DNA from 2 places in the Streptomyces sp. NPDC005648 genome. Region 1 is predicted to be linked to the other one. Evidence: predicted binding sites of a transcription regulator. Region 1 holds the regulator's gene; the other holds the start of a gene.
The links. Region 1 encodes HrcA, which represses chaperone genes, less so after heat shock. Its sites were predicted from a motif close to TTNGCACTCNGNNNNNCNGAGTGCNAA; they were not measured.
Positions count from the first base shown of each region.

Region 2: a site for HrcA is predicted at 1,599-1,625, ahead of groL (chaperonin GroEL). Genes of this name have one in related genera too.

Region 1 is NZ_JBEXCS010000026.1:29,007-34,986, forward strand. It holds gene ABZT17_RS17380 (Uma2 family endonuclease) at 1-208, shown strand, start outside; gene ABZT17_RS17385 (DUF3097 domain-containing protein) at 186-1,001, opposite strand; gene ABZT17_RS17390 (MBL fold metallo-hydrolase) at 1,045-1,776, opposite strand; gene hrcA (heat-inducible transcriptional repressor HrcA) at 1,929-2,945, shown strand; gene dnaJ (molecular chaperone DnaJ) at 2,946-4,082, shown strand; gene ABZT17_RS17405 (nitronate monooxygenase) at 4,373-5,449, shown strand; gene ABZT17_RS17410 (16S rRNA (uracil(1498)-N(3))-methyltransferase) at 5,446-5,980, shown strand, end outside.
Region 2 is NZ_JBEXCS010000028.1:36,013-41,992, reverse strand. It holds gene groL (chaperonin GroEL) at 1-1,435, opposite strand, end outside; gene ABZT17_RS18355 (cold-shock protein) at 1,783-1,989, opposite strand; gene ABZT17_RS18350 (MoaD/ThiS family protein) at 2,442-2,717, opposite strand; gene thrC (threonine synthase) at 2,714-4,006, opposite strand; SAM riboswitch class I at 4,025-4,180, opposite strand; gene ABZT17_RS18340 (glucosyl-3-phosphoglycerate synthase) at 4,309-5,253, shown strand; gene ABZT17_RS18335 (trehalose-6-phosphate synthase) at 5,349-5,980, shown strand, end outside.

The DNA.
Region 1 (5,980 bases):
CAAGGTGCCTGCGTATCTCATTCTCGACCCGATCATGGCGCAGTGCGTCCTACTGACGAGGCCCGAGGGCGACGGCGAGGACGCCAACTACCTGACACAGCAGATCACCAAGTTCGGTGACCCCGTGTCGCTGGATCTGCTCGGAATCGAACTGGCCACGAGCGACTTCGGAACCCTCCCCAACATCAGGCCCCACCGCTACCCGTGACGAAGTCGATCAGTTCCTCCACCCGCCCCAGCAGCTCCGGCTCCAGGTCCTTGTAGGACCCCACCCGCTTCAGGATCGCCTGCCACACCGCCCCGGTGTTGTCCGACGGCCAGCCCAGCGCCCGGCACACCCCCGTCTTCCAGTCCTGCCCGTGCGGCACCCGCGGCCAGGCCTCGATCCCGAGGGCCGACGGCTTCACGGCCTCCCAGATGTCGATGTACGGGTGGCCGACGACCAGCGCGTGCTCGCTCGTCACCGACTGCGCGATCCGCCACTCCTTGGTGCCGGGCACGAGATGGTCCACCAGGACACCGAGGCGGGCGTCCGGGCCCGGTGCGAACTGCGCCACGATCGACGGCAGGTCGTCCACGCCCTCCAGGTACTCCACCACCACGCCCTCGATGCGCAGGTCGTCGCCCCACACCTTCTCGACGAGTTCGGCGTCGTGCCGGCCCTCGACATAGATGCGCCCGGCGCGGGCCACCCGCGCGCGAGCGCCGGGCACGGCGACCGAACCGGAGGCCGTACGGGAGGGACGTACCGGAGCGGCGCCCGTCGGCCGTACGAGGGTCACCACCCGGCCCTCCAGCAGGAAGCCCCGCGGCTCCAGGGGGAACACCCGGTGCTTGCCGAAGCGGTCCTCCAGGGTCACCGTGCCCGCCTCGCAGCGGATCACCGCGCCGCAGAAACCGGTGCCGGGCTCCTCGACCACCAGACCGGGCTCCGCCGGCACCTCGGGGACGGCCTTCGGCTTCTTCCAGGGAGGGGTCAGATCGGCGGAGTACTGGCGCATTCGGATGACGATAGGAGAAACCGAGGCCCCGACGCGGCAGCGATCAGCGCGACACGCCGAAACGCGCCGCCAGGGCGTCCCGCTGGGCCCGTACGAACCCCGCGTCCACCACCGCTCCGTGACCGGGCACGTACACCGCGTCCTCGCCGCCCAGGTCGAGCAGCCGGTCCAGGGCGGCCGGCCAGTGCGAGGGTACGGCGTCCGGGCCCGCCTGCGGTTCGCCCGACTCCTCGACCAGGTCGCCGCAGAAGACCACCTCCGGCGAGCCGGGGACCAGGACCGCGAGGTCGTGGGCGGTGTGGCCGGGGCCGACGTTCGCCAGCAGGACCTGCCGGCCGCCGCCCAGGTCGAGGGTCCACTCGCCGGAGACCTGATGGCGGGGCGCGAGCAGGGAGGCCACCGCCTCCTCGGCGAGCCGCGCGTCCAGCCCCTCCCGCACCGCGTCCTCGCGCAGCTCCTCGCGCGCGTGCCGGGTGGCGAACAGGGCGCCCATGCCGACAGGGCCGTACACCTCCGCGCCCGTGAACGCCGCCGCACCGAAAACGTGGTCGAAATGGGGGTGGGTGAGCGCGAGATGGGTCACACGCAGGCCGGCGAGTCCCTCCGCCGCCGTCCGCAGCCGCGCGCCCTCCGCCAGGCTCGACCCCGCGTCGATCACCAGCGCGGTGCCGCCCCCGACGACCAGCCCCGCCGTGCAGTCCCAGCCGGGCAGCCGGCACCGCCCGACACCGGACGCCACCCGCTCCCACCCGAGCTCTTCCCAAGTCACCGTCATACGGCGACGCTAGCCGTACGACCGTGTCAACGGGGGCCGACCTTGCCCCGGGTGTACCCCACAGCCGTACACTGGGCCGGGGAACGCTGGCACTCGAAAGGGAGGAGTGCCAGGCAAAGCGCCCAGGGGACGACTTTCTGGAGGTGTGCGCGATGCTGAGTGAACGACGGCTCCAGGTACTGCGCGCCATCGTCCAGGACTATGTCGGCACCGAGGAGCCGGTCGGGTCGAAGGCCCTGACCGAGCGGCACAACCTCGGCGTCTCCCCGGCCACGGTCCGCAACGACATGGCGGTCCTGGAGGACGAGGGTTTCATCGCCCAGCCGCACACCAGCGCGGGGCGGATCCCGACCGACAAGGGCTACCGGCTGTTCGTCGACAAGCTCGCGGGCGTCAAGCCGATGACCGCGCCCGAGCGGCGGGCCATCCAGAACTTCCTCGACGGCGCCGTCGACCTCGACGACGTCGTGGCCCGGACCGTGCGGCTGCTCGCGCAGCTCACCCGGCAGGTGGCCGTCGTGCAGTACCCCTCGCTGACCCGGTCCACCGTCCGGCACGTGGAACTGCTCTCGCTCGCACCCGCGCGCGTGATGCTCGTGCTGATCACGGACACCGGGCGGGTCGAGCAGCGCATGGTCGACTGCCCGGCGCCCTTCGGGGAGGCCTCGCTCGCGGACCTGCGGGCGCGGCTGAACAGCAAGGTCGCGGGACGGCGCTTCACGGACGTCCCCCGGCTCGTGGAAGACCTGCCCGAGGGCTTCGACGCCGAGGACCGGGGTACGGTCTCGACGGTGCTCTCCACTCTTCTGGAGACACTGGTCGAGGAGAACGAGGAGCGGCTGATGATCGGCGGCACCGCCAATCTGACCCGCTTCGGACATGACTTCCCCCTCACCATCCGCCCCGTCCTGGAGGCGCTGGAGGAGCAGGTCGTGCTCCTCAAGTTGCTTGGCGAGGCGGGGGATTCGGGCATGACGGTGCGCATCGGGCACGAGAACGCCTACGAGGGACTCAACTCAACTTCCGTGGTGTCGGTCGGCTACGGTTCGGGCGGCGAGGCAGTCGCCAAGCTCGGCGTGGTCGGACCGACCCGCATGGATTACCCGGGAACGATGGGAGCGGTACGAGCGGTGGCACGGTACGTCGGACAGATCCTGGCGGAGTCGTAAGTGGCCACGGACTACTACGCCGTTCTCGGCGTGCGCCGCGACGCGTCGCAGGAAGAGATCAAGAAGGCCTTCCGGCGGCTCGCGCGCGAGCTGCACCCGGACGTCAACCCGGATCCGAAGACCCAGGAGCGGTTCAAGGAGATCAACGCCGCTTACGAGGTGCTCTCGGACCCGCAGAAGAAGCAGGTCTACGACCTCGGCGGCGACCCCCTCTCGCAGGCGGGCGGCGGAGGCGCGGGCGGCTTCGGGGCCGGTGGGTTCGGGAACTTCTCGGACATCATGGACGCGTTCTTCGGTACGGCGTCGCAGCGCGGCCCGCGCTCGCGCACCCGGCGCGGCCAGGACGCCATGATCCGGCTGGAGATCGAGCTCGACGAGGCGGCCTTCGGCACCACGAAGGACATCCAGGTCGACACGGCGATCGTCTGCACCACCTGCAACGGTGAGGGCGCGGCGCCGGGTACCTCCGCCCAGACGTGTGACATGTGCCGCGGTCGCGGTGAGGTGTCGCAGGTCACCCGGTCCTTCCTGGGCCAGGTCATGACCTCGCGTCCCTGCCCGCAGTGCCAGGGCTTCGGGACCGTGGTCCCCACCCCGTGCCCGGAGTGCGCCGGTGACGGCCGGGTCCGCTCCCGCCGCACCCTGACCGTGAAGATCCCGGCCGGCGTCGACAACGGCACCCGGATCCAGCTCGCGGGCGAGGGCGAGGTCGGCCCCGGCGGCGGGCCCGCCGGTGATCTGTACGTCGAGATCCACGAGCTCCCGCACAGCACCTTCCAGCGGCGCGGCGACGACCTGCACTGCACGGTCACCATCCCGATGACCGCGGCGTCCCTCGGCACCAAGGTGCCGCTGGAGACCCTGGACGGCATGGAGGAGGTCGACATCAGGCCCGGCACCCAGTCCGGCCAGTCGATCCCGCTGCACGGCCGGGGCGTCACGCATCTGCGCGGCGGCGGCCGGGGCGACCTGATCGTCCACGTCGAGGTCCAGACCCCGACCAAGCTCGACCCCGAACAGGAACGACTCCTGCGAGAACTGTCGAAGCTACGCGGCGAGGAGCGCCCGCAGGGCCAGTTCCAGCCGGGACAGCAGGGGCTGTTCTCCCGGTTGAAGGACGCGTTCAACGGTCGGTGACGTGAGCTGGGCTGGCTGCTGGGGGTCCGGGGGTCGGCCCCCGGGTAGACACGGTCAGCCGGGACAGCAGGGGTTGTTCTCCCGGTTGAAGGACGCGTTCAACGGTCGGTGACGCGAGGTGGGCTGGCTGCTGGGGGTTCGGGGGTCGGCCCCTGGGCGGACACGGTCAGCCGGGACAGCAGGGGTTGTTCTCCCGGTTGAAGGATGCGTTCAACGGTCGGTGAGAGGCGCCCTCGGTCAAGAGGGCGACCCGATTCGGAAGTGTTCGGAGGACGTGACAACATGCGGTCATGTCCTCCGTGCTGACCGATCTCTTTCCGTACCCGATCGTGCAGGCCCCCATGGCGGGCGGTGTCTCCGTGCCGCATCTCGCGCAGGCCGTGTCCGAGGCCGGCGGGCTGGGGTTCCTGGCCGGCGGGTACAAGACAGCCGACGGGATGTACCAGGAGATCAAGCAGCTGAGGGGGCTGACCACCAAGCCCTTCGGCGTGAACCTCTTCATGCCGCAGCCCGAGCATGTCGACCCGTCGGCGGTCCAGGTGTACGCCCATCAGCTCGCCGGTGAGGCCTCCTGGTACGACACCGAACTCGGGGACCCGGACAGCGGAAGGGACGACGGGTACGACGCCAAGCTCGCCGTGCTCCTCGACAACCCGGTGCCGGTGGTGTCGTTCCACTTCGGCGTGCCCGGTCGTGAGGTCATCGACTCCCTGCGCCGCGCCGGCACCCTCACCCTGGTGACCGCGACCACGGTCGAGGAGGCCCTCGCCGTCGAGCGGGCCGGCGCCGACGCGGTGATCGCACAGGGCGTGGAGGCGGGCGGCCACCAGGGCACGCACCGGGACGTGCCGGAGCACGACGGCGCCGGGATCGGGCTGCTCTCCCTCGTCGCCCAGGTCCGGGAGAGCGTGGGCATCCCGATAGTCGCCGCCGGCGGGGTGATGCGCGGAAGCCAGATCGCCGCCCTCCTCGCGGCCGGCGCCGGTGCCGCCCAGCTCGGCACCGCCTTCCTGACCACCCCCGAGTCGGGCGCGAGCGCGGTCCACAAGCAGGCCCTCACCAACCCCCTTTACACCCGTACGGAGTTGACCCGCGCCTTCTCCGGCCGCCCCGCCCGCGGCCTGGTCAACCGCTTCATGCGGGAGCACGGCCCGTACGCCCCCGCCGCCTACCCCGAGGTCCACCACCTCACCTCGCCGCTGCGCAAGAAGGCCGCCTCGGCCGGGGACGCGCAGGGCATGGCGCTGTGGGCCGGCCAGGGACACCGGATGGCCCGGGAGATGCCCGCCGGCCGACTGGTGGAGGTGCTCGTCGAGGAGATCGACCGGGCCAGGACAGCGTTGTCGAGCGAGGGGGAGTACAGATGACCGCGCCGGTGTTCGTGGTGGAGCGACTCGACGGCGTAGGACCGGAGTTCGTGCTCGACGGCCCCGAGGGACGGCACGCCGTCACGGTGAAGCGGCTGCGCCCCGGCGAGGACGTGGTTCTGACGGACGGGCGCGGACGGTGGATCGAGGGGGTCGTGAAGGCCGCCGAGGGCAAGGACCGGCTCGTCGTCACGGGCCTGGAGTCACCGCACGAGGAACCCGGGGAGTCCCCCCGGATCACCGTCGTCCAGGCCCTCCCCAAGGGCGACCGCGGGGAGCTGGCCGTCGAGACGATGACCGAGACCGGCGTCGACGCGATCGTGCCCTGGGCGGCGGCCCGCTGCATCACGCAGTGGAAGGGCGAGCGGGGACTGAAGGCGCTGTCGAAGTGGCGGGCGACGGCCCGGGAGGCCGGCAAGCAGTCCCGCCGGCTGCGCTTCCCCGAGGTCGCGGACGCGGCGACGAGCAGACAGGTTGCGGCACTTCTCGCCAAAGCCGACTTCGCCGCCGTACTCCACGAGGACCGCGACT
Region 2 (5,980 bases), on a different contig from region 1:
TCGCGGCGTTCAGACCGTGGCCCGGGGTCAGGTTGCGGACCTTCTCCACCACGACACCGCCCTCGAGGCCGGCGTTGACGGCGATCTGCTTCAGCGGGGCCTCGAGCGCGATGCGCACGGCGTTGGCGCCGGTCGCCTCGTCACCCTCCAGGTCCAGCTTCTCGAAGACGGAGGACGCCTGGATGAGCGCGACGCCACCACCGGCGACGATGCCCTCCTCGACGGCCGCCTTGGCGTTGCGGACGGCGTCCTCGATGCGGTGCTTGCGCTCCTTGAGCTCCACCTCGGTGGCGGCACCGGCCTTGATGACCGCGACACCGCCGGCGAGCTTCGCCAGGCGCTCCTGCAGCTTCTCACGGTCGTAGTCCGAGTCGCTGTTCTCGATCTCGGCGCGGATCTGGTTGACCCGGCCCGCGACCTGCTCGGAGGAGCCGGCACCGTCGACGATGGTGGTCTCGTCCTTGGTGATGACGACCTTGCGGGCCTTGCCCAGGAGGTCCAGGGAGGTGTTCTCCAGCTTGAGACCGACCTCCTCGGAGATGACCTCGCCGCCGGTGAGGATGGCGATGTCGTTCAGCATCGCCTTGCGGCGGTCGCCGAAGCCCGGGGCCTTGACGGCGACGGACTTGAAGGTGCCGCGGATCTTGTTGACGACCAGGGTCGACAGGGCCTCGCCCTCGACGTCCTCAGCGATGATCAGCAGCGGCTTGCCCGACTGCATGACCTTCTCCAGGAGCGGGAGCAGGTCCTTGACGGAGCCGATCTTGGAGTTGGCGATCAGGATGTACGGGTCGTCGAGCGACGCCTCCATCCGCTCCATGTCGGTGGCGAAGTACGCCGAGATGTAGCCCTTGTCGAAGCGCATACCCTCGGTGAGCTCCAGCTCCAGACCGAAGGTCTGGGACTCCTCGACGGTGATGACGCCTTCCTTGCCGACCTTGTCCATGGCCTCGGCGATGAGCTCGCCGATCTGGGTGTCGGCGGCGGAGATGGAGGCCGTGGAGGCGATCTGCTCCTTGGTCTCGACATCCTTCGCCTGCTCGAGCAGGGCACCGGAGACGGCCTCGACGGCCTTCTCGATACCGCGCTTGAGGGCCATCGGGTTGGCGCCGGCGGCTACGTTGCGCAGGCCTTCCTTGACGAGGGCCTGGGCGAGAACGGTCGCGGTGGTCGTACCGTCACCGGCGACGTCGTCCGTCTTCTTGGCGACTTCCTTGACCAGCTCGGCGCCGATCTTCTCGTACGGGTCCTCGAGCTCGATCTCCTTGGCGATGGAGACACCATCGTTGGTGATCGTGGGGGCGCCCCACTTCTTCTCGAGGACGACGTTGCGGCCCTTGGGGCCGAGCGTCACCTTCACGGCGTCCGCGAGCTGGTTCATGCCGCGCTCGAGGCCGCGCCGCGCCTCCTCGTCGAACGCGATGATCTTGGCCATGTGAAGTGGTCCCTCCAGGACTGGGGGTGATTCCTTCGGACCGCGCCCGCGCCCGCGACGGACGGCTCGCCGACCCGTGGGTTCCTTGCCCCACCCGGCCTGCGGGCCTCACCGACCCGGTCCTTCTTTGTCACTCTCACCTTCAGAGTGCTAACGCCAATGATTAGCACTCGGGGTAGGCGAGTGCAAGCGGCTCTCGGGATCGGCCGGGTCTCGGGCGGGGCCGTGACGGGTCCCGGCGGGTGCCCCCGGGCATGCCGAAGGGCTCGTAACCCATGACTCCCCATGGGATACGAGCCCTCCGAAGAAGAACAGAAGAACGACGCTGTTACTGCCCGGCGCGTGCTTCAGCCGGTCGCCAGGCGAACCATGTCCGCCTGCGGCCCCTTCTGACCCTGCGAGATCTCAAAATCGACCCGCTGGCCCTCTTCCAGGGTGCGGTACCCGTCCATCTGGATGGCGCTGTAGTGGACGAAAACATCCGCACCACCGTCGACCGCGATGAAGCCGTACCCCTTCTCCGCGTTGAACCACTTGACGGTGCCCTGAGCCATGCCTAACTCCCCTATTACTGGCCCTTGCACAGATCCGCACTTCGCGGATCCGGGTCAGACCTCACCCCCCACGGTTTGGGGGCGTGCGCCGGAACGCGTCGACCGCGGCCGAATGTATCTGTCCAACTGCCGTCTGCAACAGGTCAATCGGACGAGAATTCTGGACGGAAGGGGTCCGGAATGTAGTGAGAATTCGCCCGAATTCAGGGCAAGTCGGGCCCCATAAAACGCGCATAAGCCACAAAAGACGTGCACACTTTGGCTACTTCTCATCGCATCCGGAGACGGTACTCATATGCGTCCGGCATACGGAAAGCAGCTGGTTCCCCAACTGTACCGTGCTCAACCATGCAGAATTGCCCCCTCCGGTTCTCTCACGGAGGGGGCAATTCGATGAACTCTTGGTAACCGGCGTTACCGACGGTAATAATCGGGGCGGCCGGTATGCGCGCTCAGCCGCCGGCGACGGCCGGGATGATCGACACGCCCGCACCGTCCGGGGTGGCCGTCTCCAGCCCCTGCTCGAACCGCACGTCGTCGTCGTTGACGTACACGTTGACGAACCGGCGCAGCTTGCCCTGGTCGTCGAGGACGCGCGCGGCGATACCGGTGTGGTTCTTCTCCAGGTCGGCGATGACCTCGGCGAGGGTCCCGCCCTCGGCGGTCACCTCGGCCTGTCCGCCGGTGTAGGTACGCAGGATGGTCGGAATGCGGACGGAAACGCTCATGATGCGAGGCCAGCCTCTCGGAAGGAGTCGAGGTTCGGACGGATGGTCGCGGTCAGGCCGGTGTCGGAGGCCACCGCGTCCAGGGTCTTGAGGCCGTCGCCGGTGTTCAGCACGACCGTGGTCAGGGTCGGGTCGAGGAGACCGTTCTCGATCAGCTTCTTGGTGACACCCACCGTCACGCCACCCGCCGTCTCGGCGAAGATGCCCTCGGTGCGGGCCAGCAGCTTGATCGCCTCGACGACCTGCTCGTCGTCGACGTCCTCCACCGCGCCGCCGGTGCGACGGGCGATGTCCAGGACGTACGGTCCGTCCGCCGGGTTGCCGATGGCCAGCGACTTGGCGATGGTGTTCGGCTTCTGCGGGCGGACCACGTCGTGCCCGGCCTTGTAGGCCACGGACACCGGCGAGCAGCCCTCCGCCTGGGCGCCGAAGATCTTGTACGGCCTGTCCTCGACGAGCCCGAGCTTGATCAGCTCCTGCAGCCCCTTGTCGATCTTCGTGAGCTGCGACCCGGAGGCGATCGGCACCACCAGCTGGTCGGGCAGCTTCCAGCCCAGCTGCTCGCAGATCTCGTAGGCCAGGGTCTTGGACCCCTCCGCGTAGTAGGGCCGCAGGTTGACGTTGACGAAGCCCCAGCCCTCGCCGGCCGGGTCGCCGATCAGCTCGGAGCAGAAGCGGTTCACGTCGTCGTAGTTGCCCTCGATACCGACGAGCTCGCCGCCGTAGACCGCGGCCATGACGACCTTGCCCTGCTCCAGGTCGTGCGGGATGAAGACGCAGGAGCGGAAGCCGGCCCGCGCGGCGGCGGCGCCGACCGCGCCCGCGAGGTTGCCGGTGGAGGAGCAGGAGAGGGTGGTGAAGCCGAAGGCACGCGCGGCCTCGATGGCCTGGGCGACGACCCGGTCCTTGAAGGAGTGCGTCGGGTTGCCGGAGTCGTCCTTCACGTACAGACCGCCGGTGACGCCGAGCTCACGGGCGAGATTGTCGGCCTTGACCAGCTTGGTCCAGCCGGGGTTGATGTTCGGCTTGTCGGCCACGTCCGCCGGGACGGGCAGCAGCGGCGCGTAACGCCAGATGTTCGAAGGTCCCGCCTCGATCTGCTTGCGGAGCTCCTCGGTGTCGTATGCCGAGAAGTCGTACGCGATCTCGAGCGGGCCGAAACACTCCTCGCAGGCGAAGACCGGACCGAGCGGTACCCGGTGACCGCATTCGCGGCAGCTCAGTGCCGCGGCGGGTCCGAGGTCGACGGTCGTGGAGTCCGTGGTGCTTGCAACAGTCTGCGCAGCCATGTGAGGCGAGGCCCTTTCTCCTCATCTTCCTCACGACGCATCTCGCCGTGAGACGGATTTGGCACCTTCCCTAGCCGGGAGCCTCGCGGAACGATCAGCATTGATCTACGAGAGCCGACTGGAGGGTTGCCGGGGCTTCATCGGGCCGTATCCCTCTGCCCCTCTGGATGAGCGGTATTCGGTTGTCGGTTCAATGACCTCGGACATGCGATGGTCATCGACGTTGTTCAAGACTGTAACCGAAGGCCAGGAGAGTTGAGAGAGTCGTCCGAACCGCGAGACACAAGTGAGGAGCCGCCTACGTGCTGGAAGAAGTCGAGCGCTGGCTGAGCACCCGCTCCTGGTCCGTCACCGATCGCCCGCTCCACCAGATCCTGGCCGCGAAACAACGCTCCGGCCAGTCGGTCTCCGTCGTCCTGCCCGCGCTCAACGAGGAGGAGACGGTCGGCGACATCGTCGCCGTCATCCGCCATGACCTGATGCAGCAGGTGCCGCTGGTCGACGAGATCGTCGTCGTCGACTCCGGGTCCACCGACCGTACGTCCGAGGTCGCCTCGGCGGCCGGCGCGCGGGTCGTCCACCGCGACGACATCCTGCCCCGGCTCCCGGCCGTCCCCGGCAAGGGCGAGGTCCTGTGGCGCTCGCTGCTCGTCACCACCGGGGACATCGTCTGCTTCATCGACGCGGACCTGAAGGAGTTCTCCTCCGACTTCGTCTCCGGGATCGTCGGCCCGCTGCTCACCGACCCCGGGATCGACCTGGTCAAGGGCATGTACGACCGCCCGCTCGGCGGCGCGAGAGGCCAGGGCGGCCGGGTCACCGAGCTCATGGCGCGCCCGCTGCTCAACATGCACTGGCCGCAGCTGGCCGGTTTCGTCCAGCCCCTCGGCGGTGAGTACGCGGCCCGCCGCTCCCTGCTGGAACAGCTGCCGTTCCCCGTCGGCTACGGCGTCGAGCTCGGCATGCTGATCGACGCGCTGCATCTGGTCGGCCTCGACGCGCTCGCCCAGGTCGACGTCGGCGTGCGCAAGCACCGGCACCAGGACGGACAGGCGCTGGGCCGGATGGCCGCGGCGATCTACCGCACGGCCCAGCTGAGGCTGGCCCGCGGACATCTCATCCGTCCCTCCCTCACCCAGTTCGAACGGGGCGAGGACGGCTTCGAGCCGCGCACCTACTCCGTGGACACCGAGGAGCGGCCGCCGATGGCGGAGATCGCGGAGTACGCCTCCCGTAAGGTCGCCTGATCTCCGCACGGAGGGGTCTCACCCGCTGTATACGGCGCACCCGCAGAGCGCAACCAAACGTTTGAGCGTTTACGGGCCGGGCTAGGTTGAGGCGTATGGCTTCCACGCACGGTGCTGTCCATCAGGTGCTGGTCGCGTCCAACCGCGGCCCGGTCTCGTACGTCGTCCAGGAGGACGGCTCGCTGACCGCCAAGCGCGGCGGCGGCGGGCTGGTCTCCGGTCTCTCCGCGATCGGGCCGGACGCGGGCGCGCTGTGGGTGTGCTCGGCGCTCAGCGACGGCGACCGCGAGGCGGTGCGGCGCGGGATCGGCGAGGACGGCGTGCGGATGCTGGACATCCCGGCCGATGTGCACGCGGACGCGTACAACGGCGTCGCGAACTCGGTCCTCTGGTTCGTCCACCACATGCTGTACCAGACACCGCTGGAGCCGGTCTTCGACGCGGAGTTCCGCCGGCAGTGGGAGTCGTACGAGGCCTACAACCGGGCCTTCGCCGAGGCGCTGGCCGAGGAGGCGGGCGACGGGGCGGCGGTCCTGGTGCAGGACTACCACCTGTGTCTCGTCCCCGGCATGCTGCGGGAGCTCCGCCCCGACCTGCGGATCGGGCACTTCTCGCACACACCGTGGGCGCCCGCGGAGTACTTCGCCCTGCTGCCCGACGACATCCGCAGGCAGCTGGTCCTGGGCATGCTCGGCGCGGACCGCCTGGGTTTCCTGACCCACCGGTG